Regions from separate parts of the Stenotrophomonas sp. YJH_SMC_138 genome, predicted to be linked through region 2. Evidence: riboswitches for the same ligand, from Rfam matches in the RefSeq annotation. Region 2 holds a riboswitch; the other holds the start of a gene.

Region 1 (4,834 bases), 740 kb from region 2:
GGCTGGCGCTGAGCAGCGGCGACACCACGCCGGCCACCACGGTGCTGATCATCAGCTGCACGAAGGCCTGCAGCGACGAGGCCAGGCCGCGCTGGTGCGGGTACATGTCCAGCACCGCCAGCGCCAGGATCGGGAAGATCAGCGCCATGCCCATGCCACCCAGGAAGATCGGCAGCACCGCCCACGGCAGCACGAACTGCGGCGCCAGCGCCACGTAGCCGACGTTCAGCAGCACCGACAGCGCGCACAGGCCGAAACCAATGGATACCTGGCGGGTGGGCGTGGTGTGCCCGGCCATGCGCCCGGACAGGAACGAGCCGGTGGTCATGCCGCCGATGGTGGGGATGAACAGCCAGGCGAAACCGCCCTCGCCCAGGTGCAGGTGCTGCATCACGAACACCGGTGCCGAGGAGATGTACAGGAAGATGCCACCGAAACCGATGCTGCCGGCCAGCGCCAGGCGCAGGAAGCGCGGATTGAAACCGATGCGCACGTAATCACGCATCAGCACCCGCGGCGACAACGGAACGCGCGCTTCGAGCGGATGGGTCTCCGGCAGGTAGCGGGCGGTGGCCGCCAGCAGAACCAGTGCGAACACCACCAGGAACCAGAAGATCAGCGGCCAGCCAGCACCGCTGAGCAGGATCCAGCCACCGATGATCGGCGCGATCGCCGGGGCGATGCCGAACAGCATCGACACCTGGCTCATCAGCCGCTGCGCGTCGTGACCGTGGTACAGGTCGCGGATCACCGCGCGGCCGACGATCATGCCGACGCCTGCGGACAGGCCCTGCAGGGCGCGGAACCCCAGCAGCGTGGTCAGATCGGTGGACAGCGCACAGCCGACCGAGGCGCCGACGAACACCACCAGGCCGCCGAGGATCACCCGCTTGCGGCCCCAGGCATCGGACAGCGGGCCGTGTGCCAGGCTCATCAGGCCGTAGAACAGCAGGTACACGCTGATGGTCTGCTGCACCGCCACCTCGTCCACCGCCAGGCGCTGGGCCAGCTGCGGGAACGCGGGGAAGATGGTGTCGATCGAGAACGGACCGAACATGGCCAGGCCGGCGAGCAGCAGGGCCATGCGGCGGGTGGAAGGAGCAACAGCGGCGGTCATGGAGAAGGCGTCCGGCAGGGCCATGCGCGGCACGCACGGCGGGCGCCAGTCCCCTGCAGCAGGGACGGCGCCAGATGAATTCGGGTATCCGCCCATCATAGGTGGGGATTGCGCCTGATGCCATGCAGCAGTGCACAAAACGCACGGGCGGGCCATCGGCCATTCAGGCGCCGCGGCCGGGCCCGCAGGCGGCTGGCGCGCCCGCAACGGGCTATAATCGGCAGGCAACACGGTGGGAGAAGCGGAACACCGCTGCCGAAGGCGCAACGCCCGTAATCGCTCAGGCCCGATACCACCCGTAACACAACTCTGGAGAGACCGGTTCGATCCGGCGCCGAAGGGGCACGAAGCCGCGGTTTTCCGCGCTTCCAAACTCTCAGGCAAAAGGACAGAGGGGCGCCCCGCAGACCGCCGACCGGCGGCTTGTGCCCGTGCGTGTGCCCTTTCCTGACGGATCCTTCGCCATGTCCCAGAACACCCCTTCCCTGCGTGAGCTCGAGCACCACAATGCGTTCGTCGAGCGCCACATCGGCCCCAACGATGCCGAGATCGCGCAGATGCTCGACGTCGTCGGCCACGCGTCGCTGGATGCGATGACCGATGCCATCGTACCGGCCAAGATCAAGTCGCCGGCGCCGCTGGCACTGCCGGAATCGATGACCGAAGTGCAGGCACTGGCGAAGATCCGTGCGATCGCCGACAAGAACACCGTGCTGCGCAGCTTCATCGGCCAGGGCTACTACGGTACCCACACGCCGAACGTGATCCTGCGCAACATCCTGGAAAACCCGGCCTGGTACACCGCCTACACCCCGTACCAGGCCGAGATCTCGCAGGGCCGCATGGAAGCGCTGATCAACTTCCAGACCCTGTGCGCCGACCTCACCGGCATGGAAATCGCCAACGCCTCGCTGCTGGACGAAGCCACCGCCGCAGCTGAAGCGATGACCCTGGCCAAGCGTTCGGCCAAGTCGAAATCGGACACCTTCTTCGTGCACGACGCCGTGCACCCGCAGACCCTGGAACTGCTGCGCACCCGCGCCGAGCCCATGGGCATCGTGCTGCGCGTCGGCACCCCGGCCGAGGCACTGGAAGCAGAAGCCTTCGGCCTGCTGCTGCAGTACCCGGACACCTTCGGCCAGATCGGCGACTACAAGGCGCTGGTCGAGGCCGTGCACGCGCGCGGCGGCCTGGTGGCCGTGGCCACCGACCTGCTGGCGCTGACCCTGCTGGCCGCCCCGGGCGAATGGGGTGCGGACATCGTGGTCGGCAACAGCCAGCGTTTCGGCGTGCCGTTCGGCTTCGGCGGCCCGCACGCCGCATTCATGGCCTGCCGCGACGCCTACAAGCGCTCGATGCCGGGCCGCCTGATCGGCGTCTCGGTCGATGCCCAGGGCAACCCGGCCTACCGCCTGACCCTGCAGACCCGCGAGCAGCACATCCGCCGCGAGAAGGCCACCTCCAACATCTGTACCGCACAGGTGCTGCTGGCGGTGATGGCCTCGATGTATGCCGTGTACCACGGCCCGGAAGGCCTGACCCGCATCGCCCGGCGTACCCACCGCCTGGCCTCGATCCTGGCCGCCGCGCTGCGCGAGGCCGGCGTGCAGGTCGGTGGCGACTTCTTCGATACGCTGCACATCACCGGCGTGCATGCCGATGAGATTCACGCCAAGGCCCGCGCCGCCGGTTACAACCTGCGTGCGATCGACAGCGACTCGGTCGGCATCAGCCTGGACGAGACCGCCACCCGCGGCGACGTGGTCGCGCTGGCCGCCGTGTTCGGCGCGCAGGCCGACATCGATGCGCTGGATGCCAGCACCGCCGACGCACTGCCGGCCGGCCTGCTGCGCCAGTCCGCGTTCCTGACCCATCCGGTGTTCAACACCCACCACAGCGAGCACGAACTGCTGCGCTACCTGCGCTCGCTGGCCGACAAGGACCTGGCGATGGACCGCACGATGATCCCGCTGGGCTCGTGCACCATGAAGCTCAACGCCACCGCCGAGATGATCCCGGTGACCTGGCCGGAGTTCTCGCAGATCCACCCGCTGGTGCCGGCCGACCAGGCGCTGGGCTACAAGGAACTCATCGACACGCTGGAAGCGATGCTGGTCGAATGCACCGGCTATGACGCGGTCAGCCTGCAGCCGAACTCCGGCGCGCAGGGCGAGTACGCCGGCCTGCTGGCGATCCGCGCCTACCACCGCTCGCGCGGCGAAGGCCACCGCGACATCTGCCTGATCCCGGATTCGGCGCACGGCACCAACCCGGCCTCGGCGCAGATGTGCGGCATGAAGGTGGTGGTGACCAAGACCGATGCCAACGGCAACGTCGACGTCGAGGACATCCGCCTCAACGCCGAGAAGTACAGCGACCGCCTGGCCGCGATCATGATGACCTACCCGTCCACGCACGGCGTGTTCGAGGAAGAGGTGGTGGAGATCTGCGAGATCATCCACAAGCACGGCGGCCAGGTGTACACCGACGGTGCCAACATGAATGCCCTGGTCGGCGTGGCCAAGCCGGGCAAGTGGGGGTCGGACGTTTCGCACCTGAATCTGCACAAGACCTTCTGCATCCCGCACGGCGGTGGCGGCCCGGGCGTCGGCCCGTGCGCGGTCAAGGAGCACCTGGCCCCGTTCCTGCCGGGCAAGCTGGGTGACAACGGCCCGGTCGGCATGGTCAGCGCGGCCAGCTTCGGCAGCGCCTCGATCCTGCCGATCAGCTGGATGTACATCGCGATGATGGGCCGCGACGGCCTGCGCAAGGCCACCCAGGTCGCGCAGCTCAACGCCAACTACATCGCCAAGCGCCTGGCCCCGCACTTCAAGACCCTGTACACCGGCCGCAACGGCCTGGTGGCGCACGAGTGCATCCTGGACGTGCGCCCGCTGGAGAAGACCAGCGGCATCGGTGCCGAGGACGTGGCCAAGCGCCTGATCGACTTCGGCTTCCATGCCCCGACCCTGAGCTTCCCGGTGGCCGGCACGCTGATGGTGGAGCCGACCGAAAGCGAATCGCTGCACGAACTGGATCGCTTCATCAACGCGATGATCCAGATCCGCGAGGAGATCACCGCGATCGAAGACGGCCGCCTCGACCGCGAGGACAACCCGCTGAAGAACGCGCCGCACACTGCCACCGCAGTGACCGCCAGCGAGTGGACCCACGCCTACCCGCGTGAACTGGCCGCCTTCCCGCTGGCCAGCCTGAAGCAGAGCAAATACTGGCCGCCGGTGGCGCGTGTCGACAACGTGTACGGCGACAAGAACGTGATGTGCGCCTGCATCCCGGTCGATGCCTACAAGGATGATGAAGTCGAGGCGTGATTCCTCACTGCATCGGTAAAGAAAACGGCCCGCGCAAGCGGGCCGTTTTCATGGGGCGTGTGGACCAAGGCCCACACCCACAAGCATCCGATCACGGGTCCGGCATCTGCCCCAGGCTCAACTGCCACGACACGCCAAAGCGGTCCTGCACCCAGCCGTAGCGATTGCTGAAGTCATAGTCGCCCACCGGCATCAACCAATGGCCGCCCTCACCCAGCACGCGTGCCGCGCGCTCGAACTGCTCGGCACCGGAACACTCGACGAACAGCGAGATCGACGGCGAGAAGGTGAAATCGTGCACGTCCAGGCTGTCGAAGCACAGGTAGTGGGTGCCACCGAGCAGGAAGATGGCCTGGCGGACCTGCCCCGGCACGCCGGCGCCGGC
Region 2 (4,834 bases):
AGATCCGCAACATTCACTTGATCGATCTTCGTCTGCAGGTAGCCGTCCAACATACGGTTGATTTCAAAGATATCGAGCGTTCTGCTGACACCAGGAGATTCGCTCGACACAATGCATCTGATCTGCTTTTCCATGAGTGTGCTGTCTGTCTGATGGCATCAGCCTTCCGCAATGCAACTTTCGTGGCAACTATTCCACCCACTGTGCCTGACCACAGACCGGGATGAAATCAAGCCGGGCGTCTGGGATAAGATGGTTTTTCGCAGTCGCGACTTCCAGAAAAGTTGCTCAGCGGGAAACGAGAGGTTTCGTGCTACGAATTTACTTTAGTGCCGTATACGACACGCGTAGCGGAGAGTAGGACCATTCACATACCGCGTGGGTCTACCGGTTCATCGGGCCACCGGGCACCCGCCGTTTCGACCAGGTCCGGCAGAAGTCCTCCTTCCTCGCGGTGTCGGCAATCTGCGCGGCACTCCAATGCCGGGTGATCCAGATCGCCAACGCGGTGCTGCTGAGATGCCAGCGCAGCATGCCGCGCTGCGGTTGCCGCCACAGGTGGCGCCGGGCAATCCAGAAGGCCTCCCGCTCCACTTCAGGCACCTTGTTCTTCATCCCGTCCTTGTCGAAGAACTGGGCGGTGAAGCGCCAGGGGTTCATCGGCTGGTATCCCGCCCGTGGCTCACCGCTGCACGCAGCCACGCCACTGGGCGCGCGGTCGGCCGGCTTCGGCCGACCGTCCACCAATGCCAGCCCGAGCAGATACAGCAGGCCAGGCAGCAGCGCGATGCCGGCGACCAGCACGACGACGGAGATCCATGCGTTGCCGGCGGCACGCATCGCTCAGTGCGCCTTCGGTTTCGGGTACCACAGTGCGTTGACGATGACCCAGCGCTGGTCGAAACGCCCCATGTGGAAGTAGTCGACGAACCACGGGGTTTCCAGCCGCACCGAGGCCGCGTTGCCGGTCACGTCCAGCACCGTGCAGCGGCGATCCCATTGATCCTTCGGGGTCTTCAGCGCGCCCTGTTTCGTCAGCGAGACTAGCTCTTCCTTCGACATCCGGCGCAGGCCCAGGCGCTCGTCTGGCGTATCACCGAGGACCGCGCGCTTGGCCAGGTCCGGGTGCAGCGAACGGGCGACGCGCTGCGGGTCGGCCTCCAGCTGGCCATCGACGTAGTCGTGGCAGGTGGCTTCGATGGCCGCGATCGTGGCGGGGTCGGCGGCAGGGCTCGTTGCTGCGGAAAGCGCGAACAGCAGGGCAATCGTGGACATCCGGGTCTCCAGCTCTGGGCGCGGGCGGATCATCGCATGGGCCGAATGGCCCATCCACGCATGACGTGGATCTACTGTAGAGCCGAGCCCATGCTCGGCTCCCGCATCGGGCAGATGGAACAACAGCCGAGCCTGGGCTCGGCTCTACAAAAGCGCCTGCAGCCAGGCCAGCTTGCGTTCGCGGGGCTGCTGCTTGAGTTGCCACTCGGCCCGCGAGGCGGCGGCCCGGTCCGGGTATTCGCGCACGGCCAGCACGCGCAGCGGCGGCCGGGCCCGGGTGTAGCGCGCGCCCTTGCCGGCCTGGTGGGCGGCGAAACGCGCCTCCACATCGGTGCTGATGCCGGCGTAATAGCTGCCATCGCGGCATTCGAGCAGGTACAGGAACCACGGGCGGAGGGATGGGGCCATGCCTGGATTATGCCGTGCTGCACTGCAGCGGATATACTGGCGACCGAATGCAGGAGAGAGGCGCCGCGCTGGCGCCCGCCGAAGGCGCAGGCTCCCATGATCGCTCAGGCCGGTGGGCTGGAATCCCACCAACCATGCATTCGACTCGCCGAGCTGGAGAGAGGTCACCGGGCATGCTCGGGGCGATCCGCCGAAGGGGCACGCGGCCCATGCCGCTGAACTCTCAGGCAAAAGGACAGCGGGAGCGGCACCGGTCATCGTCATCCCGTCATTGCGCAGGCAGTGGCGGTGGTCGCGCATGGCCGGCCCCACCGCGCCCGGAGCCTGTCCCATGCTGCTGTCCATCATCTACCTGATCGCCATTTCCGCCGAAGCCATGACCGGCGCACTGTCCGCCGGCCGCCGCCGCATGGACCTGTTCGGCGTGGTCATGATCGCCTGCGTCACCGCCCTCGGGGGTGGTTCACTGCGCGACATCCTGCTCGGCCACTACCCGCTGGGCTGGGTGAAGCACCCCGAGTACCTGGGCTTCACCGTGTGCGCGGCGCTGATCGCCACCTGGGTGGCGCGCTGGATGCACCACTTCCGCCGCACCTTCCTGGTGCTCGACGGGCTGGGCCTGATCGCCTTCACCCTGATCGGCTGCTCGATCGCGCGCGAGGCCGGCCATGCGATGCCGATCGTGCTGATCGCCGGCATGCTGACCGGCGCGTTCGGCGGGGTGCTGCGCGACATCCTCTGCAACGAGGTGCCACTCATCTTCCAGAAGGAGCTGTACGCGATCATCGCGCTGCTGACCGGCGCGGCCTATCTGTTGCTGCTGCACTGGGGCGTGGCCGATGCCACCGCAATCCTGTGCTGCCTTGGCGGCGGCTTCGCGTTGCGCCTGCTGGCGATCCACTACCGCTGGGAAATGCCGAAGTTCGTCTACCACGACGAAGTGCATTGAGCCTCTTCGTAAAGTCGAGCCATGCTCGACTGCTCTTTGCAGGAAACCAACGCGCTTCGCGCGCAGGTCGGGCACGGCTCGACGCTACAGGAAGCGGTATCACCACCCCGGCGATGTACCTGGCGCTGTCGCTCATGCGCAGCGCCAGGCGCATCGCCGGTGCAGATGGGCCGGCCTCCAACTCCGACCGGCCCTGATCGCGGCCGCACCCCCGCAGGCGCTGGCCGCCATCCACACACGTGCCGCACTCAGGCGGCTTCGATCAGGCTGCTTCGGACACCTTCACGTCGCGACGGGCGCGCACGGCCGCAGCCAGACGCTCCAGCACCGTCACGGTGGTGTCCCAGTCGATGCAGCCATCGGTGATGCTCTGCCCGTAAACCAGCGGCTGGCCTTCCACCAGTTCCTGGCGGCCACCGACCAGATGGCTCTCGATCATCACGCCAACGATGCGCTGTTCGCCGTCTTCCAGCTGAACAGCAATGTCCTCGATCACCTTCGGCTGGTTCTCGGGGTTCTTCAGGCTGTTGGCGTGGCTGGCGTCGATCATCAGGCGCGTCGGCAGCTTGGCCTTGGCCAGCACCTGGCAGGCGTCGGCGACGCTGCCGGCGTCGTAGTTCGGCTGCTTGCCGCCACGCAGGATCACATGGCAATCCGGATTGCCGGTGGTCGACACGATGGCGGTGCCGCCCTGCTTGGTGACCGACAGGAAGTGATGCGGGTTGGACGCCGCACCCACCGCGTCAGCGGCGATCTTGACGTTGCCATCGGTGCCGTTCTTGAAGCCGACCGGGCACGACAGCCCCGAAGCCAGCTCACGATGCACCTGGCTTTCGGTGGTACGCGCGCCGATCGCGCCCCACGCCACCAGGTCGGCGATGTACTGCGGCGAGATCACATCGAGGAATTCGACACCGGCCGGCAGGCCGAGCTTGTTGATGTCGCGCAGCAGGCCGCGGGCAATGCGCAGGCCCTTGTCGATCCTGAAGCTGCCGTCCAGGTCCGGGTCGTTGATCAGGCCCTTCCAGCCCACCGTGGTGCGCGGCTTCTCGAAGTACACACGCATGACGATTTCCAGTTCGCCGGCCAGCGCGTCGCGCAGCGGCTTCAGGCGCTGGGCGTATTCGATGGCGGCCTTCGGGTCGTGGATCGAGCACGGGCCCACCACCACTGCCAGGCGGTCGTCACGGCCGTGCAGGATCTGGTGCAGGGCCGCGCGCGAGGCGCTGACGGTGTCGGAGGCTTCATCGTCACAGGGCAGCATCGCCAGCAGCTGGGCAGGCGGTGTCAGCGGTTCGATGGTGCGGATGCGCAGGTCGTCGGTGTGCGGGGGCATTGCAGGAGATCTCCGGAACGTTGGGGTCCCCAGCGTGGCGGCATGAAAAAAGCCGCCAGGTTCGCTGGCGGCTTTCGGGAATGCGTCTGAAGCTTTCTTCAGGGTGAGCGCAGTCCTTCCTCCGCCAGTGGCTTCGGAAAGTAATACCAGTAAAAGCGGGTGGCGGCTGCGTTCATGGGGTGTATTGATAGCACAGCTTTTGCGCAGTGCAAAATGTTTCATCCGCAACCGCGGGTGCGGTTCAGCGAGGCGCGCGCCGGCGCTGCCCACGCGGCAGCAGCCACGCAAAGCTGCTCATTTGCCATGCACTTCCACGTCCAGCAACAGGCCTTCGTGGATGTCGGCCCAGCGCTCCAGCACGCGGTCCAGCTCCTGCCTGGCCTCGTCCAGCTGCTCGGGATTGAGCAGGGAACGGGTGGTGTAGAGGTCGGAAACCAACCGCCGCAGGGCCGCCTCCGGGATGGCCACCGACGGCCCTTCCCGCCCCGGCAACTGCAATGTCGGGCTGTCGCCAAGCGGGCCGAACAGCGTGACCTGGAGCGTGCTCTGCATGATCAACTTCCCTGCGGATGGACATGGGCAATGTCCTGTTTACCGCGTCCGGGTGACAGGCGCATGTGCCATGCGCGTCCGGAGACGCTGCTACAAGGCGGCCAGGTCGGCAAGGTGCTGCCCCATCCCATCGTCTGCGCCGACGGCGTTGATGGTGGCGAAGTACTGATGCCAACCGGTGGCGGCAATGCCGGCCACCAGCGCATCGGCGTCCGCGCGGCTTGCACAGCGCCAGACCGCATAGAACTGCTCATCGCTGCCGTGCTGTACGCCCCTGGCAATGCGGCCCATCGCCAGCAGTGTGATGCGGACTG

What was found. Region 2 has a riboswitch for glycine ahead of AC5P7I_RS03815 (trimeric intracellular cation channel family protein). Riboswitches for the same ligand answer to the same signal wherever they lie in the genome.
Region 1: another riboswitch for glycine. It lies ahead of gcvP (aminomethyl-transferring glycine dehydrogenase); the one in region 2 lies ahead of AC5P7I_RS03815 (trimeric intracellular cation channel family protein).

The regions. Positions count from the first base shown of each region.
Region 1 is NZ_JCAFTB010000001.1:126,660-131,493, forward strand. Features, by position in the region: gene AC5P7I_RS00610 (multidrug effflux MFS transporter) at 1-1,117, opposite strand, end outside; glycine riboswitch at 1,417-1,519, shown strand; gene gcvP (aminomethyl-transferring glycine dehydrogenase) at 1,582-4,449, shown strand; gene AC5P7I_RS00620 (VOC family protein) at 4,541-4,834, opposite strand, start outside.
Region 2 is NZ_JCAFTB010000001.1:865,051-869,884, forward strand. Features, by position in the region: gene imm9 (Imm9 family immunity protein) at 1-134, opposite strand, end outside; gene AC5P7I_RS03800 (hypothetical protein) at 385-840, opposite strand; gene AC5P7I_RS03805 (nuclear transport factor 2 family protein) at 844-1,275, opposite strand; gene AC5P7I_RS03810 (GIY-YIG nuclease family protein) at 1,420-1,683, opposite strand; glycine riboswitch at 1,724-1,813, shown strand; glycine riboswitch at 1,827-1,932, shown strand; gene AC5P7I_RS03815 (trimeric intracellular cation channel family protein) at 2,015-2,632, shown strand; gene AC5P7I_RS03820 (3-deoxy-7-phosphoheptulonate synthase) at 2,895-3,968, opposite strand; gene AC5P7I_RS03825 (hypothetical protein) at 4,263-4,520, opposite strand; gene AC5P7I_RS03830 (DUF6616 family protein) at 4,611-4,834, opposite strand, start outside.